One region of the Klebsiella sp. SYXHC3 genome, then DNA from elsewhere that is predicted to be linked to it. Evidence: predicted binding sites of a transcription regulator. Region 1 holds the regulator's gene; each other region holds the start of a gene.
What was found. The regulator CRP, encoded in region 1, controls carbon source genes, mostly activating them, when cyclic AMP is high. The targets are predictions, from matches to a motif close to ATGTGANNNNNNTCACAT.

Region 1 (7,770 bases):
CGCTCTGCCATTGCGGCCATAGCCAGACCATCCCGCCAAAGGCGATCAGACAGCCAATGATGGTATCGATAAAGCGGGCGACGATGAACTGCTCGCCGTTAAGCGTTAGCAACTGCAGGGTGTATACCGCGGTGACGGTAAAGCCCACCATCGCCCAGCCGTAGTGTTTACGAATGATGAGATAGCTCAGCAGCGTGATGAACAACATACCGCTTAACGTATAGCTCTCCGGTACGTGGAAGTGTAAGGTCAGCCAGGCGATCACCAGGCCCGCCAGGGTGCCTGCCGCCCGGTGGACAATCCGCACGCGGGTGGCGCCGTAACCGTTTTGCGTCACGAACAGCACGGTCATCAGGATCCAGTAAGGCTTCGGCAGGTGCAGGGCGCTGCCCATCAGGCTGGCGATGCTCAACATTACGCTGATGCGCGCGGCGTTGCGCAGCGCCGGGGATTTCAATGACAGGTAGTTCTTCAGGGCCGGTAGCAGCGGCAGGCGTCGTTCTTTGTCCGCCATCAGGTTACGTGCGTACAGCGGGCGCTGAGTACGTAGCACGCGGGCGATACGACTGAAGTGCCAGGCGCAGAACTGGCCAACTGGGTTATCGGGATGCTGATAGGCGATTTTTTCCAGCGCGCCGATTTGCTTATCCATCTGAAAGCGGCGCGGGTAGCGGTGGTAGAGAATATCATCCGCCAGCACCCGCAGACGAGCGGCGACGGTCTGCGCGTTCCAGCGGATGACCGCTTCCGCATGGCTGCGCTCCACCAGTTTTTGCACCTCTTCCGGCTGGTGCAGGCTCACTGAAATATGTTCCTGCAGATCCAGCCCAACCTGGAACGCGCGCAGCAGTCGCTTATGATCGCTACGCTGGTTGGCGGCTAACATATGCATCTGCTGATAGCACTGGGTAATTAAATCGACTACCTTCTGCTGGCGGGTAAGCAGCGGCGGCAGGGAGGTCGTCGGATCAGTGTGCTGCGTCAGGAGGCTATATTTGGCCTCGCAATAGTTAGCCAGTTCGCGGTAAAGCAGGCTTAACGACTCGCGCAGCGGCTGCTCTCGCCAGAGCCAAAACCAGAACCAGTTAAAGAGTCCGTACCACAAGGTTCCCAGCGCATAGATAAGCAGCGGCTCCCAGATGGGCATATTGCCGGCCAGGCTTAAGGTAAAAATGGCGGCGATAAGCGATGCCGGCAACAGGCGAGCGTGTAGCGAGCTGATTTCCGCCGTCACGCCGAGAATCAGCGCCAGCGCGCTGAGGATAAGCGGCAACGGGATGTCGCGCGCCAGAAGCAATTGCACAATCAGGCTGCTGCCGGCAAACAGGCAGCCGCCAACGATCAGGCGTTTGAAAAAACGTTTATGCGGGGTGTCGAGACCGGCAATATTGCAACAGGCGGGAACTAAAGAGAACAGCAGCCCTTGCTGCAGATGGCCGAGCAGAAGCCCGATGGCCACAGGTAGACACAGCACCAGCGTTTGCCGCAGTGCATAGTTGACTTCCGGGTGGTAAATCAGCCTGCGCCACATGGGAGAAACAAAAACGGCGTACTGCGCGGAGCAATACGCCGTTTAGCGACTTAACGGGTACCGTAGACGACGATAGTTTTACCGTGTGCCGAGATCAGGTTTTGATCTTCCAGCATCTTCAGAATACGGCCGACGGTTTCACGAGAGCAACCGACGATCTGGCCAATTTCCTGGCGGGTGATTTTGATCTGCATCCCGTCCGGGTGAGTCATGGCATCAGGCTGTTTCGCCAGATTCAGTAAGGTCTGAGCGATACGGCCCGTCACGTCGAGGAAAGCAAGGTTACCGACTTTCTCGGAAGTGACCTGCAGACGACGCGCCATCTGCGAGGAGAGGCGCATCAGGATGTCCGGGTTCACCTGGATTAACTGACGGAATTTTTTGTAAGAGATCTCGGCCACTTCACATGCGGTTTTCGCACGTACCCAGGCACTACGTTCCTGACCTTCTTCAAACAGGCCTAATTCACCGATGAAATCGCCCTGGTTGAGGTAAGAGAGGATCATCTCTTTACCTTCTTCATCCTTGATGAGTACAGCCACGGAGCCTTTTACGATGTAGTAAAGCGTTTCCGCTTTCTCACCCTGGTGAATCAGCGTGCTCTTTGATGGGTACTTATGAATGTGGCAATGAGACAAGAACCATTCAAGGGTAGGGTCTGTTTGCGGTTTGCCAAGCACCATGCGCGGTTATCCTCTGTTATAAGCTATCTCCGGACGCCGACACTACACGGCATCCGGGCATGCAATCGTATTTTTCCCTATGCCTGGGAAGCTGGCTGCTCAATTTATGCAGCCTGTAATGTGAACTCCTCAGCATACATGCGGTACATCAATGTATTACTGTAGCATCCAGACTGTTTTAGCATAGCTTTCACCGCATGTCTCCTGGTGTCTCGCTTCAGCATGACCCAGGTCGCCTTCCGTTGCGAGATTTGTTATGTGCGCGTAATCTGTCAGGAAAATTGCAACAGCGGAGTTAAATTTTATGCAAGCGCGTGTGAAATGGGTGGAAGGTCTAACCTTCATCGGTGAGTCGGCCTCCGGCCACCAGATTTTAATGGATGGCAACTCCGGGGACAAAGCGCCCAGCCCGATGGAAATGGTGTTAATGGCGGCGGGCGGCTGTAGCGCAATTGACGTGGTGTCTATCCTGCAAAAAGGGCGTCAAAACGTCACCAACTGCGAAGTGAAGCTGACCTCTGAACGCCGTGAAGAGGCGCCGCGCCTGTTCACCCATATCAATCTGCACTTTATCGTCACCGGTAAAGAGCTGAAGGATGCGGCGGTGTCCCGGGCGGTGGATTTATCCGCGGAGAAGTACTGCTCGGTGGCGCTGATGCTGGAAAAGGCGGTCAACATCACCCACTCTTACGAAGTCATCGAAGCCTGAGACGAATTGACGTAGCGGGACGCTAACCCCGGCAGCACGGCGACCGGGGTTTTATTTTGCCCTTAACTAATGGTTTTGCCTTCCATCAAGCGCTCGACCAGCGGCGCCATAATGAGCTCCATCGCCAGCCCCATCTTACCGCCCGGCACCACCAGGGTGTTCATATGCGAGATAAACGACCCCTGTAGCATCGCCAACAGCCAGGGATAATCAATCCCCTGCAAATTGCGAAAGTGAATCACCACGAAGCTTTCGTCGAGCGATGGAATGCCTTTGGCGGCAAATGGATTCGAGGTATCGACCGTCGGCACGCGCTGGAAGTTGATATGGGTGCGTGAGAACTGGGGGGTGATGAAATTGATATAGTCTTCCATCGAACGTACCACCGAGTCCATCACCGCTTCGCGCGAATGGCCGCGTTCGCTGGTATCGCGAATGAGCTTCTGGATCCATTCAAGGTTGACGATCGGCACCACGCCGACCAGCAGGTCGACATGTTTCGCCACGTCATGCTGCGGCGTCACCACGCCGCCGTGCAGCCCCTCATAAAACAGCACGTCGGTCGGTTCAGGCAGCGGCTGCCACGGGGTAAAGGTGCCGGGAACCTGATTCCAGGGAACCGCTTCATCATAGGTATGGAGATATTTTCGCGACTGGCCCTTGCCGAATTCGCCGTACTCTAAAAAGGTGCGTTCAAGCAGGCTGAAGTCGTTGGCTTCCGGGCCGAAGTAGCTGATGTGTTTGCCCTGATCGCGCGCTTTGCGGATCGCCATGTCCATTTCCGGGCGAGTATAGCGATGGAAGCTATCCCCTTCGACCTCCGCGGCATGCAGGTTCAGCTGCGAGAAAATTTTGCGAAACGCGAGGCTGGTGGTGGTGGTGCCCGCGCCGCTGGAGCCCGTGACTGCGATCACTGGATGTTTGGCAGACATAACAACTCCCTGATTAAGTGATGGTGTGTCGCCGTATCGCGCCAGGCTCTCGCGGTTAGAGGGGCATGGCGCTTAGCCGTTAAACATCTTGCGGGGCATGATGTTGACCGTCTCGTGCAGTTCTGACCACACCAGTACGGCCTCCCCGGTTTTAAGCTGCTGTTTTACATCGGCGACTTTATCGGCAAGCGAACGTTCATGTTCACCATAATCGGTGCCTTCGCGCAACACAAAGCTTTCAATCAGATTATCCAGCGTTTCGGGATCGAGATCCTGCCAGGGAATAATCATGCTTGTCCTCCCAGCCAGCGGGTTAACCAATCCGGAATACGTTGCTCCAGCCACATTTGCGGTTTTCGCAGCGTACCGCCGACAAAGCCAACGTGGCCGCCTTGTTCCGTGAGCTGATATTCGACGTTAGCCGGCAGCTGTTCCTGCGGCGGTATTGAATGATGGTCCATAAATGGATCGTCTTTTGCGTGAATGATCAGCGTCGGCTTGGTGATATCGCTTAAGCGCGGCATCGCGCTGCACTGTCGGTAATAGTCTAGCGCATCGGCGAAACCGTGGATTTTGGCGGTGATCATGTCGTCGAATTCGCGGATGCGGCGCATGCTTTTGAGCTGGCGAAGATCCACCGGCAGCGAGCCTGGATAGGCTTTCAGCTTGCGCGAGGCGTTGGCTTTCAGCAGGTTGAGCAGGTAACGTTGATAGACGCGCGAAAATCCTTTATCCATATGGTAGCTGCAGGCTTCCAGCATAAAGGGCGCCGAGACAATGACGGCCGCATCGAGCGGAATATTGTCGCCTTCTTTCGCCAGCAGACAGCCCAGCATGTTGCCGCCAAGCGAATAGCCTACCGCCGCCGTCGGCGCGGCGCCGAATTCACGCCGCAACCAGTGCAGGAACCAGGTGCCGTCTTCCGTTTCGCCAGAGTGATAAATACGACTGTTGCGATTCGGCTCGCCGCTGCAGCCGCGAAAATGCATCACCACCCCGAGCCAGCCGCGCTGCATGGCGGCGTGAATTAAACCGTGGGCGTAAGGGCTATGCAGGCTGCCTTCCAGACCGTGAAAAACCACCAGCCGCGGTTTGTGGCGCGCGCCAGCAGGGTCTTCGCTCCAGGCCAGATCGACGAAATCGCCATCCGGCAGCTCAAGGCGCTGCCAGTGCGGCGTAAATCGGAGCTTGCGGCGGATGATCCGCGGCAGCATGGTTTGCAGATGACGATTGCCCACGCCGCGCATCGGATGGAATTCGCGCGAATCGTTATCGGGGGGCGTCACTGCTGTCGGGGTTATTTCAACCATAGTACCAGGATTATTAAGAAACTTTTAGAACACTATACCGCGCATAAAAGTGGGCGGTTAGCCAATATGTGGTCTTGCGGCTAATCGGCAAGCAGATTGCGCGAGAAGAGGTGGATATCCGCACCGGGCTTGAGCCGCCACAATCGCGCCTTTCGCGCCCCTGTCGCCAGCGTTTCTCCGGTTTCTTCGAACATGCCGGAGGCCTCAAAACGGCGGATTAGGCTTTTACGCTGAATCGGCTGGCCGAGGATGATTTCGGTCGCTTCCTGCAACTGGCCGTGGGTAAAGGTATCCCCCAAACAGTAAACAGGCAATAACGAATACATCGTTTTCTGGCGCAGGCGCTCCAGCGCGGCGCTGACTATCTGCCGATGATCGAAGGCAAGGTGATACTCATCAAGCTGCTGGACCGGCACCCAGCGGGCGTCGCTGACGCTGGCGATATGCGGCTGACAATCGACCCAGGCGATTAGCGCGAACCAGGCAACGGTCAGGCTCCAACCGCGCGGATCGCGGTCCGGTCCGGAAAAGGTACCGAACTGCTCCAGCCATGAAGGGGAAATGCCGGTTTTTTCCGTCAGCTTCCGCAGCGCCGTAGTGCGGGTGGACTCATCGTGGCCCGTATCGATAAATCCGCCGGGCAGCCCCCATGCGCCTTGCTGTGGCGGATTCGCGCGTTCAACCAACAGTACGCACAGCGCTCCCTGATGAAGGGTAAACAGCACGCTGTCGACGGTCACCAGCGGTGAAGGAAAACGGCTGGCGTCGTAGTGGTTGAGGTAATCGGCGTCGGTGGTCATAACATGCTCGCTGCGCAATAAGAACGCCGACAAGTGTACCAGCCCCCTTCAGAGCGGCAAGTGGCTATTTTTTCCTTCTATCTTTCAATGGGTTAATTCTTTTTCGTCGCGGAACGATATTTAATGCTTGCATGAATAGTGTCTTAAGGACATTATCAATTGTGTCCAAGAGACATAATTTAGGCGAGGAGGCCATCATGAGCGAAAAATTCACACTTTTGCTGGACGATACAGCGGTAACCCTTGCCAGCGGCGTCTTCCCTGATGGCGCAGGCTGGCTGAAAGTGACCGGTGAGCTGCCGGCCTCCGCCGCGTTAATGCGCATTCGGGCGGTCGCGCTACGTGATATGAATGATTTTATGCTGCTGGCCCAGTTGGTGGAGGCCGTTCGCCATGTGACCGATGTCGCCTTCAGCCATCTGGAGCTGCCATGGCTGCCGTGGGCGCGCCAGGATCGCCATATGGTGCCAGGCGACAGCTTTGCGCTGAAAGTTTTTGCACAGCAGCTGAATACACTGGGATTCGACAAAATTGTAGTCCTCGACCCGCATAGTGAGGCCGCGGCGGCGGCGGTAAACAACCTGGTCGCGATTAGCCAACAACAGTGCATGTTGCAGAACTCCCATCTGCGACGTGCCATCGCCGCCGGGAAGTTAATGCTGGTGGCGCCGGATGCTGGAGCGTTAAAGAAAATTCAGTATGTCGCTAAAGCCTGTGGCGCCAGCGAGTTTGCGATCCTCAGTAAGGAGCGAGATGTCGCTAGCGGCGCGTTAACAGGCTTTTCGCTGCTGGCCGGAGAGGTGGCGGGTAAAGCGGTACTGATCGTTGATGATCTTTGCGATGCCGGTGGAACGTTTATCGGCTCGGCGCAGGTCCTGCGTGACGCCGGCGCGCGTAGCGTTAGCCTGTACGTGACGCATGGCGTCTTTTCTAAAGGCATTACGCATCTATTGAATAATGGCATCGATGCTATTTACTCCACCACCTCTTATGCCTCTGCGGCTTTAGTCCATCCACAGCTGGAACTGATTGATATTGAAACCATTTACCGCGCTTATTGGGGATAACAAAATGAAAATGAATCCGATTCTGGCTATCGATGGTTATAAAGTTTCCCATCGCGTTCAGTATCCACAGGGGACGACTAAGGTCTATTCGAATTTTACGCCGCGCGGCGACCGTTTCTTTCAGTCGCCGCTAGCGGATGGCAAGTTGGTATTCTTCGGCTTACAGGGTTTTTTACAGTGGTTCCTCATCGATCTGTTTAACGAGGGCTTTTTCGCTCGTCCGGAAGAGGAAGTGGTCAGCGAGTATAAGCAGGTTATGGACGGCTACCTGGGACGGGATAGTGTCGCGGTAGATCATATCCGCGAGCTGCATCAGCTAGGCTACCTGCCGCTGCACATCAAAGCGCTGGATGAAGGCACGAAAGTGCCGATGAAGGTACCGGTTTTAACCATCACCAATACCCTGCCGCAGTTTTTCTGGCTGGTGAACTATCTGGAGACGGTCCTTTCGGCAGAACTGTGGAAAACGTCGACTAATGCCACTATCGCGCATCACTATCGTCTGATCTGCGAACGCTGGGCGGAGCAAACCTGTAGCGATCTGACACATCTGGATTTTCAATGCCACGACTTTTCGTTTCGCGGCATGTCCGGGCTACATGACGCCGCACAGTCTGGCAGCGGGCATCTGATTAGCTTTAAAGGGACGGATAGCCTGCCTGCGCTGCTCTACGCTCGTGATTACTATACTCGGGGTGAAGAAGACACGATCGGCGCCAGCATCCCCGCTACCGAGCA
Region 2 (7,770 bases), on a different contig from region 1:
GATAAGACTTTTGAATCCCACCTTTTTACCGGAACCGGCAAATTTGCCGCCCCGGAGGTGATGGTCGAGGCGATTCGCGCCTCGGGAAGCCAGCTGGTGACGCTGGCGATGAAGCGCGTCGATTTACGCCAGAACAATGACGCGATTCTCGCGCCGCTGTTGGCGGCGGGCGTTAACCTGCTGCCGAATACCTCAGGCGCCAAGACGGCGGAAGAAGCGGTATTTGCCGCCCGCCTGGCGCGGGAAGCCTTAGGCACCCACTGGTTGAAACTGGAGATCCACCCGGACGCCCGCTGGCTGCTGCCTGACCCCATTGAAACCCTGAAGGCGGCGGAATTGCTGGTGCGCGAAGGTTTTGTCGTCCTGCCCTATTGCGGCGCCGACCCGGTCCTGTGCAAACGGCTGGAAGAGGCTGGCTGCGCGGCGGTGATGCCGCTGGGCGCGCCGATAGGCTCCAACCAGGGGCTGGAAACCAGGGCTATGCTGGAGATTATTATCGAACAGGCGACGGTACCGGTGGTGGTTGATGCCGGGATCGGCGTACCGAGCCACGCGGCGCAGGCGCTGGAGATGGGCGCTGATGCGGTGCTGGTCAATACCGCCATTGCCGTCGCCGACGATCCTGTCGCCATGGCTCGCGCCTTCCGCATGGCGGTCGATGCCGGATTACTGGCGCGTCAGGCCGGACCGGGCGCACGCAGTACTCAGGCGCAGGCCACCAGCCCGCTGACCGGCTTTCTGGAGGCGCTGGCATGAAAACTTTTAGCGATCGCTGGCGGCAGCTGGAGTGGGATGACATCCGCCTGCGCATCAACAGCAAAACCGCCGCCGACGTCGAACGAGCGCTGGCGGCAAAGCAGCTCACCCGCGATGACATGATGGCTCTGCTCTCTCCTGCCGCGGCCGATTACCTTGAACCGCTGGCCCAGCGCGCACAGCGCCTCACCCGGCAGCGCTTCGGCAACACCGTCAGCTTTTACGTACCGTTGTATTTGTCCAACCTGTGCGCCAACGACTGTACCTACTGCGGCTTCTCAATGAGTAATCGCATTAAGCGCAAGACGCTGGATGAAGCAGAGATTGCCCGCGAATGCGCCGCAATCCGCGATTTAGGCTTTGAGCATTTGTTACTGGTCACCGGCGAACATCAGAGTAAGGTCGGAATGGATTATTTCCGCCAGCATCTGCCATCCATCCGCCGCCAGTTTGCCTCGCTGCATATGGAAGTGCAGCCGCTGGCGACCGAAGAGTATGCCGAACTAAAAACGCTGGGGCTTGATGGGGTGATGGTCTACCAGGAGACCTACCATGAAGGCATGTATGCCCAGCACCACTTGAAAGGTAAAAAGCAGGATTTCTTCTGGCGCCTTGATACGCCGGATCGCCTGGGCGAAGCGGGGATCGACAAGATCGGCCTCGGCGCGCTCATTGGTCTTTCCGACAGCTGGCGGGTGGACTGCTTTATGGTCGCCGAGCATCTGCTGTGGCTACAGCAGCGCTACTGGCGCAGCCGTTACTCTATCTCCTTCCCGCGTTTACGCCCTTGTGCCGGAGGGATTGCGCCAGCCTCGCTGATGGACGAACGTCAGCTGGTGCAGACCATTTGCGCCTTCCGCCTGCTGGCGCCGGAGGTTGAGCTGTCGCTCTCGACCCGTGAATCACCGTGGTTCCGCGACCGGGTGATCCCGCTGGCGATTAACAACGTCAGCGCGTTCTCCAAAACCCAGCCCGGCGGCTACGCCGACGATCATCCGGAGCTTGAGCAATTTGCGCCACACGACGATCGCCGCCCTGAAGAGGTCGCCAGCGCGCTTGCCGCCCGTGGCCTGCAGCCGGTATGGAAAGACTGGGATAGCTGGCTGGGACGCGCCTCGCAATCATCATGAAGCATGCTGCAAGCAGCTGATTATTTTGCGTGCCTGCACGAGAGATGAAAAACGGAGGCTCGCCGAACTGCCGCCGTTTTTCTATTCTGCCCTGGTCAGCAGCGGACGCTGACCAGGGCGAGCTTTTCTTTCCTCTCTTCGCCCTGCCTCTACCGTCCGCACTGCCGCAAACATATTGCTATTAAATATTAATCACGATGATGAGCGCACTCAGCGTTATAATTTAGCGATAGTTACAGGATTCGCTAAGCAGGCATGCTGGCTTAACCTGCGTCTAAACCCACGGTTTATAAATCCCGGACGATTAACAACTTATGGCACGCCACAACAGAAAGCTCTCTTTTACTACGCCAATCGTAGTGGGGTTTGCGGGGATTTTGCTCAGTTTTTTACTAATCGCAATCTTTGTTACCGCGACGCAGAAGAAAAACTTTCTTGAAGATTATCACCATATTAACCGCAACTTCACCCATAACCTTGCGGTGAACTACACCGAATCGCTGCTGCGCGAAAATGACTACATTCTGGCGCGCGCGACGAAATACTTTGCCCGCGACGATGCGCTCAATAGCGCCGTAAATCTCAATCCGCAAAAGGGTCTGGACGATTTGATGCGTCTGCAGGAGCTGATGCCGACGGTCTCCTCCATTTCGCTTGCCGATACTCTTGGTCATTATCTGCGCGCCCCCGAAGTGATGGAAGGCGATGAGAGCCGCACGTTTGATCCAAAAACGCGCCCCTGGTTTATTCGCCAGGCGGAAGCCAGTACCTTCAGCCTCTATACCACTCCTTACCTTGACTACTTCACCCACCACCCTACCGTTACCGTCTACCGGCCTGTCATTTCACCGCAGGGAAGGCTCAAAGGTAGTCTGGCATTTCATATGGATCTGACCTCAATGGGCTACGCGTTACGGCAGATTGTCTCGCCGGTACAGGGCGAGTTTTTTGTCGTGCAACGCGACGGCAAAGTGGTTATCCATCCCGATACCGGCGCGCTATTTAAAACCTACGTTAGCGCGGAACTGATGGACAAAATGACCAGCGCGGAAGGCCAACTTTATGATGAGGAACATAAGGCCTGGTACTACTACTATTCCTTTACCAACCCTGACTGGTTCGTTATTTTCCGCGTCACCGATGCCACCCTTGATGACCTGACGCGCTATGAAACCGATATTGTCGCCTGGGGGTTCGCCCTCGCCGCCATTGTCATCGTCCTGTTCGGGCTGTATCTGCGCCACGCTTCGCGTACCGTACTGATGAACATCATTAACGCCATTAAGACCGGCGACGTCAAACGCGCGCCGCGGCTGGAAGCCATGCTCAGCAAAGCGATCGAGAGCAATAAACAGCGTGAGCTCACCTATGTCCGCCAGGCCACCATCGATGCGCTAACCGGCTGCAAAAATCGCCGCGCCTTCGACAGCGATATCGCCGCCCTGATGAACGATCACCAGCCTTTCGCCCTCGCGTTGGTCGATATCGACAACTTTAAATCAATTAATGATACCTGGGGCCACCTCAATGGTGACATCGTGCTGCGCAACGTCGCGCGTGAAGGGATACAGATCCTGCAGCCGCAGGAGATCTCGCTTTACCGCTACGGCGGCGAAGAGTTTGCCGTTATCTTCCCTGCCGAACATATCGACAACGCGCTCACCATTCTGGAGAGCTGGCGCCTTAACGTTGCCAGCCGAACCTGGCGCGAAGAAGGATTAACCGTCACCTTTAGCGCCGGCCTCGGGGAATGGAATATGGAGCCGCTGGAAAAACTGGTCGTTAGCGTGGATGAAGCGTTGTATAAGGCCAAACAGCAGGGCAAGAATCGAATCGTTCGCGCCTGAGCACAACTCCCTGATAGCCCGCTTTTGCGGGCTTTTTTATCTCGGCCGCTGCAAAATTGAAACCGGTTTCATTTTTTGTGATGTTTTACACACAATCATGGTGAAGCGGTTGTGCCGCGCCGCCGCCCACGATAAAGATGATGCATCAAGGAACATACATAAGGGCGATGAAACTATGAAGAATATCGTTTTATGCTGTGCCGCAGGAATGTCCACCAGCATGCTGGTGCAACGCATGAAAGAGGCCGCGCAAAAGAAAGGCATCGAAGTCTCGATCAAAGCTGTGCCGGTAGCGGAGTTCAAAGATAACCTGGCCGCGGCGGATATTATCCTGCTCGGCCCACAGGTGAAGTACGAGCAGGCGAAACTACAGGCGCTAGCCGACCCGGTCGGTAAAAAGGTCGCCGTTATTGACATGATGGATTACGGCATGATGAAAGGCGATGCCGTTCTGGATAAAGCCCTGAAGCTGATGGAGTAAGGCATGGAAGATTTAGAGACGATTATCATGGAGCTGCTGGTCAACGCCGGCTCCGCACGCAGTTCTGCCCTCACCGCCCTGCAGCAGGCGCGTAAAGGCGATTTCGCCGCCGCCGAACAGGCTATGGCCGACTCCCACGAATTCGTGAAGCATGCGCATAAAATCCAGACCCAGCTTATTGGCCTGGACGAAGGCAGCGGCAAGCTGCCGGTGAACCTGATTACCGTGCATTCCCAGGATCATCTAATGAACGCGATGGTGATTCAGGATTTAGCAACCGATATGATCGAACTGTATCGCCGCCTGCCGCCCGCACAATAATCCCGCTGATTTATCAGGCGCCGCCAGCGGCGCCTGTCTCACTTACAGAAAACCGTACATCGCTGCGAACACCCAGCCAAAGACGCAAGAAACGCTCACGCCAATTAATCCCGGCAGGATAAAGCTATGGTTTATGACGAAGCGGCCAATATGGGTCGTGCCTGAACGGTCAAACTGAATCGCCGCCAGATCGCTTGGGTAAGTCGGCAGGATGTAATAGCCGTAGCAGGCGGGCGCGGAAGCCACGATATAGGCCGGGTCAACGCCGATCGCCAGCGCTACCGGGACAATCGCCGCCAGCGCCGCCGCCTGAGAGTTGACGAACTTAGATACCAATAACAGCACGATAGCGTAGGCCACGGGTACTCCTTCACCATCTCTCCGAGCACGCCTTTAATCTCGGTCATGTGCGCGCCAAACATGGTTTCCGCCATCCATGCAATGCCGTACACCGCGACGATAGCGATCATCCCCGAGCGGAAAACCTCATTTTTAGAAATCGACGCCGGGTTAGTTTTGGTAATGATGATGATAAGCGCCCCGGAGAGCAGCATGAACATCTGGATCACCAGTACCATTGAGAGAGGCTTACCATCGAACGCCGGGCGCAGTTCGGAAAACGCGCCAAGCAGCGCCACTACGGCGATTGAGGCAAGGAAGATCCACATCGCGATCCAGTTGCTGGTCGGCAGCTTTTTATCCAATAGCGTGGCCGTATCGCCATAAACATAATGACGGTTTTCCGGTACTGCAATAAACGCCTGGAAGGTCTCGTCTTTATCAAGGTCCTTACCGCGGAACCAGCTGAAGATGCCAATCGCCAAAATCCCCAGTAGCGTTGACGGAATGGTTATCGCCAGTAGATCGAGAAACTCAAGGTGCTTACCGTTAAAGGTAAAATTCCCGAGCATCGCCACCAGCGAGACCACCGCCACCGAAACCGGACTGGCAATGATCCCCATCTGAGCGCCAATCGAGCTCGCCGCCATCGGCCGCTCCGGGCGAATATTATTTTTGATAGCTACGTCGTAAATAATTGGCAGGATCGTATACACCACGTGGCCGGTACCGCACAGGATCGTCAGCGTACAGGTGACGAATGGCGCAACGATAGAAACGTATTTGGGGTTGCGCCGCAGGAGCTTCTCGGCAATCTGCAGCATCACGTCTAAACCGCCGGATGCCTGTAGCGTCGCCGAGGCGGCCACCACCGCGATAATCACCAGCATGACATCAACCGGTGGTTTTCCTGGTTTAAGATGAAAGACAAAAACTAAGATAACTAAGCCAATGCCGCCTAAAAGGCCGAGCGCAATGCCACCCTTTTTCGCGCCGTAGAACAGACAAATTAAGATAATGATGAGCTGTATAGCAAATTCCATGCATCCCCCAGAAGCTATCCATTAATAACGACAATACTCTCCGCCTTATTTTTATTTTGCTCACCACCTCCATTGCCTTTTAACAGGCGCAGTGACCCCCTCAGTTGCGGTAAACCGAAAAGGATGGGGAAAAGTAATCACATGATTCTTTGAGTGTTTTGACTATATAGCGTTTGCGGCGCCTATTTTTTGATACATGTAGAATTTTTATCCATCGATTAGTGATGGCATAAAGAAATAGCAAATAGATAATTATCAGACATGTTTAATTTGCTAATTAATTGCGGCAATTACATTAAATAAATGTAATTTATTTTAGGTGAGATAAATCGACAGGTAATAAAAAAGCCAGTCAGGAAACCTGACTGGCTTTTAAGCGCTTAGCGAATCAACGATTAATCGTTGTCAGAACCGCCCAGGCCTGCGTTCAGCAGCTCTGCCAGGTTGGCAGAGGCTTCTTCTACGCTCACCTGCGGCGCAGCTGGCTGTTCGCCCGCTGCGCGACGGCGCATACGATCCTGGTGGTACGCATAACCGGTACCTGCCGGGATCAGACGACCCACGATGACGTTCTCTTTCAGACCGCGCAGTTCGTCGCGTTTGCCCGCAACGGCTGCTTCGGTCAGCACGCGAGTGGTCTCCTGGAACGATGCCGCGGAGATGAAGGACTCGGTTGCCAGAGACGCTTTGGTGATACCCAGCAGGTCGCGGGAATAGGTTGCCGCAACTTTGCCATTCGCTTCAAGCTCGCGGTTAGCGATCTTAACGCGGGAGTATTCAACCTGCTCACCTTCGAGGAAGTCGGAGCTACCAGCACTTTCGATGGTCGCTTTACGCAGCATCTGACGAACGATAACTTCAATGTGCTTATCGTTAATCTTAACGCCTTGCAGACGATAAACGTCCTGCACTTCGTTGGTGATGTAACGCGTTACCGCGTGTACGCCACGAAGACGCAGAATGTCGTGCGGCGCTTCCGGACCGTCGGAAACCACGTCACCACGTTCTACACGTTCACCTTCGAACACGTTCAGCTGACGCCATTTCGGAATCATCTCTTCGTACGGTTCGCTACCGTCTACCGGGGTGATAACCAGACGACGTTTCCCTTTGGTTTCTTTACCGAAGGAAATGATGCCGCTGATTTCAGCCAGGATTGCCGGCTCTTTCGGACGACGTGCTTCGAACAGGTCCGCAACGCGCGGCAGACCACCGGTGATATCCTTGGTACCGCCAGATTCCTGCGGAACACGCGCCAGGGTGTCACCAGAGCTGATCTGTACGCCATCTTCCAGCTGAACAATCGCTTTACCCGGCAGGAAGTACTGAGCAGGCATATCGGTGCCTGGGATCAGAACGTCGTTGCCCTGAGCATCAACAATTTTCAGCGCCGGACGCAGATCTTTACCACCGGAGGTACGTTCCGCGGAATCCAGAACCACCAGCGAAGACAGACCGGTCAGCTCGTCGGTCTGACGAGTAATGGTCTGGCCGTCGATCATGTCAGTGAAGCGGACGAAACCACTCACTTCGGTGATAACCGGCATGGTATGCGGATCCCAGTTTGCAACGGTTTCACCGCCAGCAACCTGTTCGCCGTCGCCTTTAGCCATAACGGAGCCGTAAGGCACTTTATAGCTTTCTTTGGTACGACCGAATTCGTCGATCAGCTTCAGTTCGGTGTTACGCGAGGTGATAACCAGTTTACCGCTGGAGTTCACAACCGACTTCGCATTGCTCAGACGGATGCTACCTTTGTTTTTCACCTGGATGCTGGATTCAGCAGCCGCACGAGATGCCGCACCACCGATGTGGAACGTACGCATCGTCAGCTGTGTACCCGGCTCACCGAT
Region 3 (7,770 bases), on a different contig from region 1:
TGGCGATATCGCGCAGCGTAAATCCTTCATGCAATTGTAAATCGCGACGGAAACCCACCAGCACGATACGCTCACGGTGTTGGGGTAAGAAATGACGCCCATCGATCACTTTTGGATCATCGACGCCCGCATGATCGGCATCCGCCACCTCATAGCCTAGTTCATCCAGCGTCTGCATGATAATACGGAAGGTTCTTCCTTGATCGTGGCTCTTCAGATTCTTGACGTTTTCCAGCACGAAGATCGGCGGACGGCGGGCGGCAATAATTCTAACGACATCAAAAAACAGCGTTCCCTGAGTTTCACAGGCAAAACCATGAGCGCGCCCCATGGCATTTTTCTTGGATACTCCGGCGAGCGAAAAAGGCTGACAGGGGAAGCCCGCGAGCAGTACATCATGTTGCGGGATCGCCTCACGGATAGACTTCGCCGCCTCTTCATCACTGATATCGGCGCGCTGGCTGAGAGTGATTTCGCGGATATCGGCGTTAAAGCTGTGCTCTTGCGGATCGCAATACCAGTTAGCTTTATAGGTACGTACGGCGTGTTTATTCCACTCGCTGGTAAATACGCACTGCCCACCAATAGCTTCAAAGCCGTGACGAATGCCGCCGATGCCGGCGAAGAGATCGATAAAACGAAAGGCATAGTCCGGATGATGGCGCGGCGGGGCCGGTAACAGGCTCGCCAGATGAGCGCACTCCGCGTTAGTCAATCTACTTGCCGCACGGCTCACCGTCGCCACCCGTTTGAGTATCGCCGGGCTCCAGTGCTGGTCGCCAACCGCGACCAGCTGTGCGACCAGGGTTTTGACATCATATATCGTCATCAACTGGCGCAACAACGCCTGCACGTGTTCCCCTGACGGTAAAGACAGGAGGTTTTCTTGGGATAAATTTTGCGGCATAACCTCAACCAGCACGGACAATTTTTGCAGAGAGTACCACAAATAGTCGCAACGGATTTAAACCGCTGGCGCAAAGCGGCGTAAAACCGCTTCATCCAACGACAACGGGTCGCCACGCAGTTCGGCGCTCAGCTTCGCCATAAATTGCACCAGAAATTGGGCGTTATGCACCGCCAAGGCTCTTCCCTGCTCCGTTTGCATGGTCTCAGGCAGACGGAGCAATTTGCTCTGGAAATGGTCGAGAGCATATTTCTTGTCATCAAGATCGCGCTGGTCAGCAAAGGGGTCGTTAGCATCAAACAAAATCGTGTTTAGCGCGCCTGAAACGGCAAAGACACGGGCCAGGCCAATTGCGCCCAAAGCTTCCAGACGATCTGCATCCTGGACAATTTTTGCCTCTACGCTTTGTGGCAGTATAGCCGCACTAAAGCTATGCGCTTCAATGGCATGCATAACAGCAGGATAACGGTCGTCTGGAAAGTCGGGAAAAGCGCTTTGCAGGATAGACCGCGTTTTCTGCGCCGCCATGCGTGAAGAATGATGACGTTGAGGATGGTTTTTAGCCAGGCTGACAATATCGTGAAAGTAGCAGGCCGTCAGGATAACCAACTCGTCAGCGCCGCTCTCGTCGACCAGTTGCTGCGCGGTACTCCAGACGCGGCGAAAGTGCGAAATGTCATGCGCCGCATCTTCCTGTGCATGATGCGTATTTAACCAGTTTTCAAATCGTTGTTGCCATTCAGCTAATAACATGAGCGTTTCCTGATGCCTGGGACTAGCCACGAGCATAGCAACTTTAATCGCGCTGTTCATGTACCTGAATAGGGGGACGCGTGTACCAGGCTATCGCCCCAAGGATTAACCCCACTGCCCCCAGCACCAAAAAACCCAGCAGCGCGCCAATCCATTTGCCCGCCGTTGATCCCCATTCACCATCAATGCTGGCGCCGGGAACACTTTGAATCCGCCCCACTATCCACCAGTACCGTACCATCGCCCACACAAAGTAAGCGCAAAAAGCGTAAAAAGCCCATAACGCCAGCTTTCCAACGGGCCCCCGTTTCGCTTTCGTGTCCATTAAATCCTTCTCCATACATCAACCACAACGCATCATCGTCAACCACACATTTGTGACGCAAATCACATTATACAATTATCATGCTTATCTGGAAGCATGAGTGTAGTACTGAGCGCTTTTGGACATCCGTGAACGCAGGAGCGGTACTCCCCTATATATTACGGCTGTGTTCATGCTTTTAAATAAGACGATTTGCTGAAATTCAGCGATGTTCGTTATCAAACAAAATTATTTCAAATGATGACTTATCACTTTATAACCGATGATATTATTATGCCATTTACAATACACATATCATTATCATGAAAAATTAAAAAACCTTTAGTATCAACAACCATAATAAGTCACTAATAAGCCATGGAAATATTCATTACCCAAAGAATAGAAAATACATATATTGAATATAAAATAAATATTTTGAAATATTTTAATATACTTTTATTACATTTTTTATTTAATTAAAAATGAACTTAAGCGGCTAGTATCGATTTGTCATTCCACAGGGAATTAGACAATTCATATTAATTATGATTAAAGGGAATACATAATGAAAAGAAAAGTATTGGCTATTATGCTGCCAGCGTTATTAGCAGCAGGCGCGGCGCACTCTGCGGAAATTTATAATAAAAACGGCAATAAACTGGACCTCTACGGAAAAGTTGACGGCCTGCACTATTTCACTGACGATGCTTCTGAAGATGGCGACCAAACCTACGTACGTTTCGGCCTGAAAGGCGAAACACAGATCAACGATCAGCTGACCGGCTACGGCCAGTGGGAATACAATATTCAGGCTAACACCACTGAAGGTGAAGGCGCTAACTCCTGGACCCGTCTGGGTTTCGCGGGTCTGAAATTTGCTGATTACGGTTCACTGGACTACGGCCGCAACTACGGCGTTATTTATGATGTTGAAGCCTGGACCGATGTGCTGCCGGAATTCGGCGGCGATACCTACACCCAAACTGACGTCTTCATGCTCGGCCGTACCAACGGCGTGGCGACCTACCGCAACAGCGATTTCTTCGGCCTGGTAGATGGTCTGAACTTTGCCCTGCAGTATCAGGGTAATAACGAAAACGCGGGTTCTGGCGAAGGCACCAATAACGGTGGCGATCGTAAACTGGCGCGTGAAAATGGCGACGGCTTCGGTATCTCTACTTCCTACGATTTTGGTATGGGCATCAGCTTCGGCGCGGCATATGCTTCTTCCGATCGTACCAACAATCAGGTGGCTGCCTCTGCCAGCAGCGCATACGCCGGCGGCGATAAAGCCGATGCCTGGACCGTAGGCGCGAAATACGATGCTAACAACATCTACCTGGCAGCGATGTACGCGGAAACCCGCAACATGACCTCCTTCGGTAAATCCACCAGCTATCTCGGCGGCGGTATTGCCAACAAGACGCAGAACTTCGAAGTCGTTGCCCAGTATCAGTTCGATGATTACGGTTTACCGCTGCGCCCATCCGTTGCATATCTGCAGTCTAAAGGTAAAGACCTGTACAACAGCGGCGACAAAGACCTGGTTAAATACGTTGATGTGGGTATGACTTACTACTTCAACAAAAACATGTCCACCTATGTTGATTACAAAATCAACCTGCTGGACGAAGATGACTACTTCTACCGCGCAAACGGCATCGCCACCGATGACGTTGTCGCGCTGGGTCTGGTCTACCAGTTCTAAGATCCCCTCATGACCAAAGCCTGCCACGCGCAGGCTTTTTTATTTTAACGGTCAGCCAATACTGCCTCGCGCGACGTCGGCATCAATTCACTGAATTCATTTAAATTTCGCCAAGGAAGTGGCTCAATAGCACTTCAGCAGCGGAAGGGATACTCGCGAGCGCACGAGAGCGGAAACGCTGAAATTTAGTCCTGGTCTGAGTCAGAAAATGAGAAGATTCTTTGGCGCCCTTGTCTGCTTCAGCGCTATGCTTTTTTGTAAAGGGATTGTCTCAGCGGGATATGCATCACTGAAAAGGATAAGCGTAAGTGATTGAATAGTGGCGGAGAGAGGGGGATTTGAACCCCCGGTAGAGTTGCCCCTACTCCGGTTTTCGAGACCGGTCCGTTCAGCCGCTCCGGCATCTCTCCGCTGTTGAGGTTGCTATAATGCCAGGTTCTTTGGCATTTTAATAGCTCCAGTCCCTTAAATTGAGTTCAAGTGACGACTTTGCGAGCGATATGATGTTTAAATGGCCGTGGAAAGCAGAAGAACAGACAGGCAATGGCGAAATCCCGTGGGAACAAGCGGTTGCCATTCCGGTTTTAGCAAACCTCACTCATCAGGAACAGCAACAGCTGTGCCAAATGGCAGCACGTTTTTTACAGCAAAAACGTCTGGTGCCGTTACAGGGATTTGAGTTAACCCCATTACATAGCGCGCGTATCGCCCTACTCTTTTGTCTGCCGGTGCTGGAGCTTGGCCTTGAGTGGTTAGATGGCTTCCATGAAGTCCTGATCTACCCAGCGCCCTTCGTCGTCGATGACGAATGGGAAGATGACATCGGCCTGGTGCATAATCAACGCGTTGTGCAATCCGGGCAAAGCTGGCAGCAGGGTCCCATTATCCTTAACTGGTTAGATATTCAGGACTCTTTCGATGCCTCAGGTTTTAACCTGGTGGTGCACGAGGTCGCGCATAAACTGGATTCACGTAACGGCGATCGCGCCAGCGGCGTCCCTTTTATTCCCTTGCGTGAAGTCGCTGGTTGGGAACACGACCTGCATGCAGCGATGAACAACATTCAGGATGAAATCGATCTGGTCGGCGAAAGCGCCGCCAGCATTGATGCCTATGCGGCAACCGATCCGGCTGAGTGCTTTGCGGTGCTCTCAGAATATTTCTTTAGCGCACCGGAGCTATTCGCACCTCGCTTCCCGGCGCTATGGCAGCGGTTCTGCCTGTTCTATCGTCAGGATCCGCTACAGCGTTTACGGGAAAACGATCTACTGGATGAAGACGACGTGCGCGTTGTTCATTAAAAGCCCACTTTGAACTAAATTTCGCCAATTGAATCAGCTGGTTAAATTTAGTGTTGACACTAAAATGCGAGGCCATTAGTATGCGCCTCGTTCACACGATTCCTCTGTAGTTCAGTCGGTAGAACGGCGGACTGTTAATCCGTATGTCACTGGTTCGAGTCCAGTCAGAGGAGCCAAATTTAAAAAGCCTGCTTTCGAGCAGGCTTTTTGCTTTTTAACATCCACGCCAGTTAAAAACTGCTTTCTACCGCTGAACGACTAATATTCACCGGCATCCCGGAGCGCCTCTGTAACGCTGAATCCGCGCGCCCGACATTCACGCCCGCGCCCTGTACAAACTCACGGATTGCCGGGGTGTATGGCAGCGGTACTTTACGGTCTGACTGAAATTCAGCGCGATTACGCGATAACGGTTCATGCACTTCCAGCCAGCGGCTACCGTCCGGTTCAGTCGTGTATTTTACCGGCTGATCGATAATCTGTACTCGCGTGCCAACGGGCACATTATCGAACAGGTATTTGATGTCATCGTTGCGCAGGCGAATACAGCCCTGGCTCACCCGCAGGCCAATGCCAAAATTGGCATTCGTTCCATGAATGGCATACAACCTGCCAATATAGATAGCATACAGCCCCATCGGATTATCTGGCCCGGCGGGCACCATCGCCGGCAGGGTTTTACCTTCTTTGGCATACTCGCGACGGGTATTCGCCGTCGGCACCCAGGTAGGCCCTTCCTGCTTACGTTCCACCGCCGTCACCCAATTACGCGGCGTCTCGCGCCCCGCCTGACCGATACCGATCGGTAACACCTCGACGGTAGTGCCCTCAGGCGGATAATAATAAAGCCGCATCTCGGCGACGTTTATCACGATACCGCTACGTACAGTAGCAGGCAGGATCAATTGCTGTGGGATAATCAACGAGCTTCCCGATTTGGGCAGATAGACATCGACGCCGGGGTTAGCCTCCAGCATATTGCTCAGCCCCTGCCCGTACTGCGCGGCAAAGGTTTCCAGCGGTTGGGTATTACGCTCGGGCACGTTAATTTTCATCGGGCTGCCAACCAGACGACTCCCTTCCGGCGGCAACGGATAACTTACCGCCAATGCGCTGTGGCTGGCCAACATCATCACCAGAGAGCAAAGCAACTTCATACGCCGCACCATCATTTTCCCTTCCTCAGTCGCGACTCACGTGAATGAATTATAGCTGCTTTGTCGCCTCCCGCTTGCCCGCTGGCCGCACTCAGATTTGATAATCGATCGCCACTTCCTCCGGCTCCATCGCCTGGCGCTTAATCTCATCCAGCGATAGTCCAGCATTGCACAGTTCAATGAAGCGCCAGACGTAGTTACGTTGTAACTGACCGCGTTTGAGCCCCAACCAAACGGTATTGGCATCAAAGAGATGGCGTGTTTCCAGCCGGGTAAAGGTATCCGCTTCGCGAGCATCGCCGGATTGCTCCGCCACCAGCCCCACGCCCAAGCCCAGCTCCACGTAAGTTTTGATCACATCCGAATCCTGGGCGCTGAGGACGATATCCGGCATCAGCCCTTTACGGGTGAAAGCTTCATCAATACGCGAGCGCCCGGTGATCCCCTGACGGTAGGTAATTAACGGCCAGCGCGCAATAGCCTCGAGCGTGAGCGGCGTAACCTCAATCAGTGGATGATCTTTTGGCACTAACAGACTGTGGTGCCAGCGAAACCAGGGGAATGCCACCAGCGTCGGGTCGTTACTTAAGCGCTCGCTGGCGATACCAATATCCGCCCCGCCGTTGTGCAACAACGCCTCGATTTCCTGCGGCGTCCCTTGCACCAGTTCCAACCGCACTTCGGGGAAAAGTTCGCGAAAAGCTTTAATTACCGGCGGTAGGCTATAACGCGCCTGAGTATGCGTGGTGGCAATAGTTAATACGCCTGAAGCGTCATTGGTAAAAAGATCGGCCAGCCGGCGAACATTGCTGGCCTCGTTGAGGATCCTTTCGGCAATGGAAAGCAGCGCTTTACCGGGTTCGGTCATCCCCAGAAGACGCTTACCGCGGCGGATAAAGATTTCTATCCCCAGCTCTTCTTCCAGCTCACGAATATGGCGGCTGACGCCAGATTGCGAGGTGTACAGCATATTAGCGACTTCCGTCAGGTTGTAATCCCGACGGGCCGCCTCGCGAATAATTTTTAGTTGCTGGAAATTCACCTTTTCCCCCAGGTCTTCAGACATAACATGATGTCTATTGTTAAAGTCTGTTTACCCGGCAAACAAATAATAAAAACCAGCAACTTATTCCTTAAAAGAATATAACCTAACTGACCAGCTGTAATTCACGATTCTCCAACGAAGGACGGCTGACCAGCGACAGCAGGATATCTTTGACCGCCTGAGCCTGAGGAGATAAACCGCCGCGCGCCGAGGTATTCAGTGAGAGCGACAGGCTCATCGACGGGGTGCTGATGCGCGCCATCCAGCCATTTGCCGTAGCACACAGCGAGCGCGCCGCCGATTCCGGCAGTACGGTAACGCCCATTCCACTGGCGATAGCGGCAGTTAATGTAGTGATGGATTCGATCTCGCCGATCACTTTTGCCGACAGGCGGCGTAAGGTAAAGGCTTCCGTCACCCTGGCACAGACAGCGCTATAGTCACGCGGTAAAAACAGACTCATCTCCGCCACCGCAGAGAGATCAACGCTTTGTCCCGGGCAGTTTTGCGTGCCGACCAGATACAAATCCTCTTTTAGCAACGGCTGGCTGACCACTCCCGCTACCGGCGAACGTTCGTACAACACCGCCAT
Region 4 (7,770 bases), on a different contig from region 1:
GTGCGAGGCGTCTCGCAAAAATAACCCCGATACCCGGCGGATATCGGGGAGAGAATTAACGAAAACGCATGGACAGGTCGAGGGCCCGTACGTGCTTGGTGAGTGCGCCGACGGAAATATAGTCAACGCCGGTTTCCGCGAATTCGCGAATGGTATCGAAGGTTACATTGCCGGAGACTTCCAGCGCCGCCTGGCCGTTGGTACGTTTCACCGCCTCACGCATCAGGTCGGTGGTGAAATTGTCGAGCATGATGATATCAGCGCCGGCTTTTAACGCTTCATCCAGCTCATCCAGCGTTTCGACTTCGACTTCCACCGGTACGTCCGGGTGCAGCCAGAAGGCTTTTTCCACCGCCTGACGTACCGAACCAGAGGCGATGATATGGTTTTCTTTGATCAGGAAAGCGTCGAAGAGGCCCAGACGGTGGTTCGCGCCGCCGCCGCACAGCACCGCATACTTCAACGCGGTGCGCAGGCCTGGTAACGTTTTACGCGTATCAAGCAGTTGCGTTTTGGTGCCTTTGAGCAGGTCGACGTAGCGGCGTACTTCGCTTGCTACCCCGGAGAGGGTCTGCACGAAATTCAGCGCGGTGCGTTCGCCGGTCAGCAGCACCCGCGACGGCCCGTCCAGTTCGAACAGCGGCTGATCGGCTTTTACCGTATCGCCGTCAGCCACGTGCCAGGTGATGCGGACATCGTCGCCGGCAAGCTGAATGAAAACTTCTTCTACCCAACGCTTACCGCAGAATACCCCATCTTCGCGGGTGATAACGACGGCGTGAGAGCGCGCGTCCGATGGCAATAATTGCGCGCTGATATCGTTGTTAGCGTCAACTTCGCCGCCCAGATCTTCGCGTAATGATTGCGCGACGGCGTCGGTAATATCGAGATTAATACGTTCCAGCAGCGCGTCACGGCGGCGGTCGGGGCTGTAGCGACGAGGCGTCATGATAAAGCTCCAGATAGATAAGATTCAGAAGTGGGAAACATGCTAACCTGAACCACGTTTCTGTACCACACATACCCAATGGATTTCGCGTCGCCTGTGGGGCCGCCGGGATCCACGTTTGCGAAAGGAGATTCCCCATGCAGTTGAATGGCGGATGGCTGGTGGGCGCGCGTCGGGTGCCTTCGCCGCATCACGATTGCCGCCCGGACGATGAAAACCCTTCTTTACTGGTGGTACATAATATCAGCCTGCCGCCGGGGGAGTTTGGCGGCCCGTGGATTGACGCGCTATTTACCGGAACATTGGATGCCGACGCGCATCCTTACTTCGCCGGGATTGCTCATCTGCGCGTTTCGGCGCATTGTCTGATTCGTCGCGATGGCGAGATAGTCCAGTATGTACCCTTTGATAAGCGCGCATGGCATGCGGGCGTCTCCAGCTATCACGGCCGCGAGCGCTGCAATGATTTTTCGATCGGCATTGAGCTGGAAGGGACGGATACTCAGGCCTACACCGAGGCGCAGTACCAGCAGTTAGTGGTGATTACCCAGGCGCTCATCCAGCGTTATCCTGGTATTGCTGATAATATTACCGGCCATTGCGATATCGCGCCGATACGTAAAACGGATCCCGGCCCGGCCTTTGATTGGGCAAAATACCGCGGTATGTTGGCCGCATCGTCACATAAGGAGATACCATGACGTTGTTTACTACGCTGCTGGTTCTCATCGCCGAGCGTCTGTTCAAACTTGGCGAGCACTGGCAGCTCGATCATCGCCTGGAGGTACTGTTCCGCCGCGTGAGGCATTTCTCGCTGTTCGGCACCGTGCTGATGACCGTCGTCGCGGTGGCGGTGGTATATGTTATTCAACGCCTGCTACAGGGGCAGCTATTTAACGTACCGCTGCTGGTGTTCTGGATTTTGCTTGGCCTGCTGTGTATTGGCGCGGGCAAGGTGCGCCTGCATTATCATGCCTATCTGAAGGCGGCGGCGAACAACGATAGCCACGCCTGCGATTCTATGGCCAGCGAACTAACGCTTATTCACGGCGTGCCGCCGGGCTGCGATCGTCAGGAGTATCTTCGCGAGCTGCAAAACGCACTGCTATGGATCAACTATCGCTACTATCTCGCGCCTCTGTTCTGGCTGGTGGTCGGCGGCCCGTGGGGGCTGTTGACGCTAACCGCTTATAGCGTCCTGCGCGCCTGGCAGACCTGGCTTGCGCGCTATCAGACGCCGCGCCATCGTTTACAGTCCGGCATTGACGGTATTCTGCATATTGTCGATTGGGTGCCGGTGCGCCTGGTTGGCGTGGTATACGCGCTGCTGGGGCACGGCGAAAAAGCGCTGCCTGCGTGGTTTGCCTCGCTAGGCGATCGTCACTCTTCACAGTATCAGGTATTAACTCGTCTGGCCCAGTTCTCATTGGCCCGCGAGCCGCACGTCGATGCGGTTGAGACGCCAAAAGCGGCGGTTTCCATGGCGAAGAAAACCTCGCTGGTGGTGGTGGTGATTATGGCGCTGCTGACCATCTACGGAACGTTGATTTAACAGCCCGAAGCCAGGCGCTGCTGGGCTTGGCGCCCTCATGTCGCCGGATGGCGCTGCGCTTATCCGGCCTACGCTCCGCGGCCCGGTAAGCGCAGAAGCGGTAGCCCTGCTAAGCGCAGCGCAAGCAGGGAAAATCCCAGTGGTGGCGTTGGATCCCGGACGGCTCGCTGTTCACTCGCTACAGCGTATCAGCGGGCGGGATGCCGAAGTCGGGCATCCCGTTTTCTTGCCAGCGCACTAACTTCAGCCGGGTGTGACGGTTAGGATCGTACAGCGGGTCGCCTTCGATTTCGGTGTAGTTGCGCGCGTGGTACACCAGCACATCTTCCCCCTCCGGCGTTTGCGTAAAGCTATTGTGGCCGGGACCATACTGGCGGTTTTCGTAGCTGGTGCGAAATACCGGCTGCGGGGATTTGTGCCAGTTAGCCGGCTGTAGCGGATCGGCCTGAATATCTATCCATAATAATCCCATGCAGTAGTTTTCATCGGTCGCGCTGGCGGAATAGCTGATAAACAGCTTATCGCCGTGTACCAGCACCGCAGGCCCCTCATTGACCATAAATCCCCGGCATTCCCAGGCAAACTCCGGCTTACTCAGCATGATCGGCGCGCCTTTTAGCGTCCACGGGTTTTCCAGCTCCGCCAGATAGAGATTGGTATTGCCGGCGATCTGCGGGTCTTTCTGCGCCCATAAATACCAGCGTTTCCCTTGATGGCAGAAAGTGGTGGCATCGAGGGCGAAGGTATCGAACGGGGTGATAATTTGCCCTTTTTCCTGCCAGCGGCCGCTGAGCGGATCGCTGTCGGTACACTCAAGGGCGAACATCCGGTGCTGGAACATCCCCTGGGCGTCGAGGTCATGGGTCGGGGCGGCGGCGAAATAGATATACCACTTGCCGTCGATGTGGTGGAGCTCAGGCGCCCAAATCAGCTGGCTCATCGGACCGCTTTGCGGCTTGCGCCAGACGGTCACCGGCTCGGCTTCACGCAGGCCTTCCAGCGTGGCGGCGCGGCGAATCTCCAGCCGATCGTATTCCGGCACGGAGGCAATAAAATAGTAGCTGTCGTGATGGCGCAGGATAAAAGGGTCCGCGCGTTGTTCAATAAAGGGATTCGGCCAGTTGTTCATCAGGCTTTCCTTACGTGTTCACTGGTTTTCAATTCCTGGAGTTCATTCAGTTCGCTGTAGTTACTGCGGCGTTTTTCCAGATCGCTCTGGATTTGGCGCATCAGATCACGGTCAACTTTCAACAGGCGTACGACGCCTGCGGTAATCAGGTAGCCAACGCCGGGGATCACTGAGAACAGCAGTACGATACCGTTTAGCGCCGAGGCGCTTTGCTGCTTCGCGCCGGCATCGTAGCCGTACCACGACAGCAGGAAACCCACCATGGCCCCGGCGACCGCCAGCCCCACTTTCAGGAAGAACAGGTTACCGGAGAAGCTGATGCCGGTGATCCGTTTACCGGTTTTCCACTCGCCGTAGTCATCAACGTCGGACATCAGCGACCAGTGCAGCGGCGACGGGATTTGATGCAGGATATTGAGCAGGAAGTAGAGCACCAGAATCAGCGTTGTGGCATGCGGATTAAAGAAGTAGAACGCGCAGGAGAAGACTGCCAGTACAATGTTGGTCCAGAAAAAGACCTGCAGTTTACACCAGCGGTCGGTCAGCACTTTCGCCAGCATGCTGCCGATCATCATGCCGACCACGCCAAGGCTGATAAACAGAGTGGCGAAGTGGGTGCTTTGCCCCATCACCCAGGTGACGTAGTACATGGTGGCGGCCATGCGGATAAAGCCGGGGCAAACGTTACATAGGGTTAAGAGCAAAATGCGAACCCACTGGTCGTTTTTCCACACGTCTTTGAGGTCTTTTTTCAGCTCGTCGTTGGTTTGTACCGCAGGACGTATGCGCTCGCGTACGGTGGCGAAGCAGAACAAAAACATACACATGCCGATGAACGCCAATACGGTCATCGCCATTTGATAACCTTTCGCTTTATCGGCGCCGCCGAACCACTCCGCCATAGGCAGCAGAGTCAGCGAGAGCAGAAGCGTCGCGATACCGACCAGCACAAAGCGGTATGACTGGCAGGCGACACGTTCTTGCGGGTCGGATGTCATCACCGTCCCCAAAGAGCAGTAGGGGATGTTAATCGCGGTATAGGTTATCGACAGCAGGAAGTAGGTGACGAAGGCATAGATAACCTTGCTGTTGTAGGTCCATTCCGGGGTGGTGAACATCAGCACGCTGAACAGGGCGTAGGGGAAGGCCATCCACAGCAGCCATGGGCGAAAGCGGCCATATTTACTGCGGGTGCGGTCGGCCATCGCCCCCATGATCGGGTCGGTGACGGCATCGATGACGCGCACCGAAAGCAGCAGCACCCCAACCAGCGCCGGCGCAAGACCAAAAATATCCGTATAAAAATAGTTAACGAACAACATGATGGCGCCAAAGATAATGTTACATCCGGCATCGCCCATCCCGTAGCCAATCTTTTCTTTCAGCGAAAGTGTATTGCCTGTCATCCTGGAACTCTCCATTGCAGTCTGGAGAGAATTATTGGTCTTAGCGTCGGGAATTACGTTGCAGTAATCCGTCATCGATATGGATAAAACTGTTACAGGAAGGAAAGTGTGAAGCAGATAACAATGCGCCGTGCCCGTCGCTCGAGGACGGACACGGCGTGACGAGATGTATTATTGTGCTTTTACGACGCCGGCGCTTTTCTGCTTAAACAGATAGCCAACGCCGAGAACGGCAATCCATACCGGTATCAGCCACACCGAAATCGCCATTCCCGGGGTCATCAGCATGATGGCCAGTACCGCGACCATAAATAGCAGGCATACCCAGTTACCCAGCGGGTAGAACAGCGCCGGGAAACGTGTTTTCACGCCTTCCTGCTGCTTAGCGCGACGGAATTTGATGTGCGCGAGGCTAATCATCGCCCAGTTAATTACCAGCGCGGAGACCACCAGCGCCATCAGCAGTCCGAACGCCGATTCCGGCGCCAGGTAGTTGATCAGCACGCACAGCGCGGTGACTACGGCGGATACCAGAATGGTGTTGACCGGTACGCCGCGTTTATCGAGAGTCAGCAGCGCTTTCGGCGCATTACCCTGCTGCGCCAGGCCGAACAGCATACGGCTGTTACAGTACACGCAGCTGTTGTAAACCGAGAGCGCGGCGGTGAGCACCACGATGTTGAGGGCGTTTGCCACCAGCGTATCGCCGAGTTCGTGGAAGATCAGCACGAACGGGCTGGTATCGGCGGTGACGCGCGTCCACGGCAGCAGGGAGAGCAGCACGGCCAGGGAGCCTACATAGAAAATAAGGATACGGTAGATAACCTGATTGGTGGCTTTCGGGATGCTCTTTTCCGGGTTGTCCGCTTCTGCCGCGGTGATGCCCACCAGTTCCAGACCGCCGAAGGAGAACATAATGATCGCCATCATCATCACCAGCCCGGTGAAGCCGTGCGGCAGGAAACCGCCCTGATCCCACAGGTTACTGACCGTCGCCTGCGGGCCGCCGTTGCCGCTGAACAACAGCCAGGCGCCGAACAGAATCATGGCCACTACCGCGACGACTTTAATAATCGCGAACCAGAACTCCATTTCGCCGAACACTTTTACGTTGGTCAGGTTAATGGCGTTAATGGCGATGAAGAAGACCGCCGCGGAGGCCCAGGTAGGGATTTCCGGCCACCAGAACTGGATATATTTGCCCACGGCGGTCAGTTCCGCCATGGCGACAAGGACATACAGCACCCAATAGTTCCAGCCGGAGGCAAAGCCGGCAAATCCGCCCCAGTATTTATAAGCAAAATGGCTGAATGAACCGGCTACCGGTTCTTCGACGACCATTTCGCCGAGTTGACGCATGATCAGGAAGGCGATAAACCCGGCGATAGCGTAGCCGAGAATAATACCAGGACCTGCAGATTGAATCACTGACGCACTACCCAGGAATAAGCCCGTACCAATAGCGCCTCCTAGCGCAATGAGCTGTATATGGCGGTTCTTCAAGCCGCGCTTGAGTCGATCGCCATGCTGTTGACCTTCCATCATGAAACCTCGTGTGTGGTTATTATGTTTATACGCTTCATCCTTCAGGTTGCTGCTTTGCTGTCCGTCTCTGCCAAATAGCATAGTTAGCTAATTTCAAGGCGTTTGAGGCCAGTTTTTACCCGAGTGACGCAACGCACACATTGTTGTGTTTGTGTAATTATGAAATTCCATTTTTGTATTGATTTCTTTACGGAAAGCAAAGCGGAAATTCCCTCAAAGACCTTTCGCCTGATGAAGAATAATGGTAAGGGCGTGCGAATGCACCTGCTTTATGAAGGGATGATGACGGAACGAACAAAAAGACACCGTTTGTCATTTTTTCTTACCACCGCCACCGCTACTCTTTATTGGTTATCTATTCACTTTATTGGTTTATAAATGCACTTTTTCGCTTCTTGAATCGGTTCAGAAAGCGTAATTTTTCGTTTATATAAAGTTAATGCTACCCCTTGCTGGGTAAATGTAAGTTTTGTGCAAGGTTACATTTCTGAAACGTTATTTCTGTAAGGTTGTTAAAAAAGGCCAGGTTTACTGATTTCAATCAAAACCTGTATGGACAGGAGGTGAATACTTTGTTACTTTAGCGCTACGAACTTTAAATTGGTAAGACCAATTGACTCCGGGCGAATGGCAGAGACAGGGAATATGGCCTACAGCAAGATCCGCCAACCAAAACTTTCTGATGTGATAGAGCAGCAGCTGGAGTTTCTGATTCTTGAGGGGACGTTGCGCCCCGGTGAAAAACTCCCGCCTGAACGCGAACTGGCAAAACAGTTCGACGTTTCCCGTCCCTCGCTCCGTGAGGCGATTCAACGCCTCGAAGCCAAGGGCCTGTTGCTTCGTCGCCAGGGCGGTGGAACCTTTGTACAAAGCAGCCTGTGGCAGAGCTTTAGCGACCCGTTGGTCGAGCTCCTGTCCGACCACCCTGAATCCCAATTCGATTTGCTGGAAACCCGTCACGCGCTGGAAGGCATCGCGGCTTATTACGCGGCGCTGCGCAGCAATGATGAAGATCGCGACCGTATTCGCGAGCTGCATCAAGCCATTGAGCGGGCCCAACAGTCCGGCGATCTCGACGCCGAATCCGGCGCTGTCGTCCAGTACCAAATCGCCGTCACCGAAGCGGCGCACAATGTGGTGTTGCTCCATCTGCTAAGGTGTATGGAGCCGATGCTGGCACAAAACGTTC

Region 2: a site for CRP is predicted at 3,809-3,826, ahead of AC2CGP_RS23940 (PTS sugar transporter subunit IIB). Genes of this name have one in related genera too.
Region 3: a site for CRP is predicted at 2,036-2,053, ahead of drpB (cell division protein DrpB). Genes of this name have one in related genera too.
Region 4: a site for CRP is predicted at 5,143-5,160, ahead of AC2CGP_RS18795 (glycoside-pentoside-hexuronide (GPH):cation symporter). Genes of this name have one in related genera too.

The regions. Positions count from the first base shown of each region.
Region 1 covers NZ_JBXUNG010000002.1:460,242-468,011, forward strand. Annotated here, with positions in the region: gene AC2CGP_RS09140 (YccS/YhfK family putative transporter) at 1-1,531, opposite strand, end outside; gene crp (cAMP-activated global transcriptional regulator CRP) at 1,582-2,214, opposite strand; gene AC2CGP_RS09150 (OsmC family protein) at 2,519-2,923, shown strand; gene AC2CGP_RS09155 (phosphoribulokinase) at 2,986-3,855, opposite strand; gene AC2CGP_RS09160 (YheU family protein) at 3,928-4,146, opposite strand; gene AC2CGP_RS09165 (hydrolase) at 4,143-5,165, opposite strand; gene AC2CGP_RS09170 (NUDIX hydrolase) at 5,246-5,965, opposite strand; gene prs (ribose-phosphate diphosphokinase) at 6,163-7,032, shown strand; gene AC2CGP_RS09180 (nicotinate phosphoribosyltransferase) at 7,037-7,770, shown strand, end outside.
Region 2 covers NZ_JBXUNG010000018.1:16,222-23,991, reverse strand. Annotated here, with positions in the region: gene thiG (thiazole synthase) at 1-756, shown strand, start outside; gene thiH (2-iminoacetate synthase ThiH) at 753-1,886, shown strand; gene AC2CGP_RS23945 (sensor domain-containing diguanylate cyclase) at 2,201-3,733, shown strand; gene AC2CGP_RS23940 (PTS sugar transporter subunit IIB) at 3,909-4,214, shown strand; gene AC2CGP_RS23935 (PTS lactose/cellobiose transporter subunit IIA) at 4,218-4,535, shown strand; partial or broken gene dcuB (anaerobic C4-dicarboxylate transporter DcuB) at 4,578-5,917, opposite strand; gene rpoC (DNA-directed RNA polymerase subunit beta') at 6,313-7,770, opposite strand, start outside.
Region 3 covers NZ_JBXUNG010000001.1:1,079,174-1,086,943, forward strand. Annotated here, with positions in the region: gene AC2CGP_RS05325 (DNA cytosine methyltransferase) at 1-907, opposite strand, end outside; gene AC2CGP_RS05330 (phosphohydrolase) at 965-1,660, opposite strand; gene drpB (cell division protein DrpB) at 1,704-1,985, opposite strand; gene ompC (porin OmpC) at 2,533-3,675, shown strand; tRNA gene AC2CGP_RS05345 (tRNA-Ser) at 3,996-4,085, opposite strand; gene mtfA (DgsA anti-repressor MtfA) at 4,176-4,976, shown strand; tRNA gene AC2CGP_RS05355 (tRNA-Asn) at 5,077-5,152, shown strand; gene ldtA (L,D-transpeptidase) at 5,207-6,148, opposite strand; gene cbl (HTH-type transcriptional regulator Cbl) at 6,225-7,175, opposite strand; gene nac (nitrogen assimilation transcriptional regulator NAC) at 7,282-7,770, opposite strand, start outside.
Region 4 covers NZ_JBXUNG010000008.1:98,902-106,671, forward strand. Annotated here, with positions in the region: gene nadC (carboxylating nicotinate-nucleotide diphosphorylase) at 56-949, opposite strand; gene ampD (1,6-anhydro-N-acetylmuramyl-L-alanine amidase AmpD) at 1,087-1,650, shown strand; gene ampE (beta-lactamase regulator AmpE) at 1,647-2,501, shown strand; gene AC2CGP_RS18790 (glycoside hydrolase family 43 protein) at 2,680-3,630, opposite strand; gene AC2CGP_RS18795 (glycoside-pentoside-hexuronide (GPH):cation symporter) at 3,630-5,036, opposite strand; gene aroP (aromatic amino acid transporter AroP) at 5,208-6,581, opposite strand; gene pdhR (pyruvate dehydrogenase complex transcriptional repressor PdhR) at 7,227-7,770, shown strand, end outside.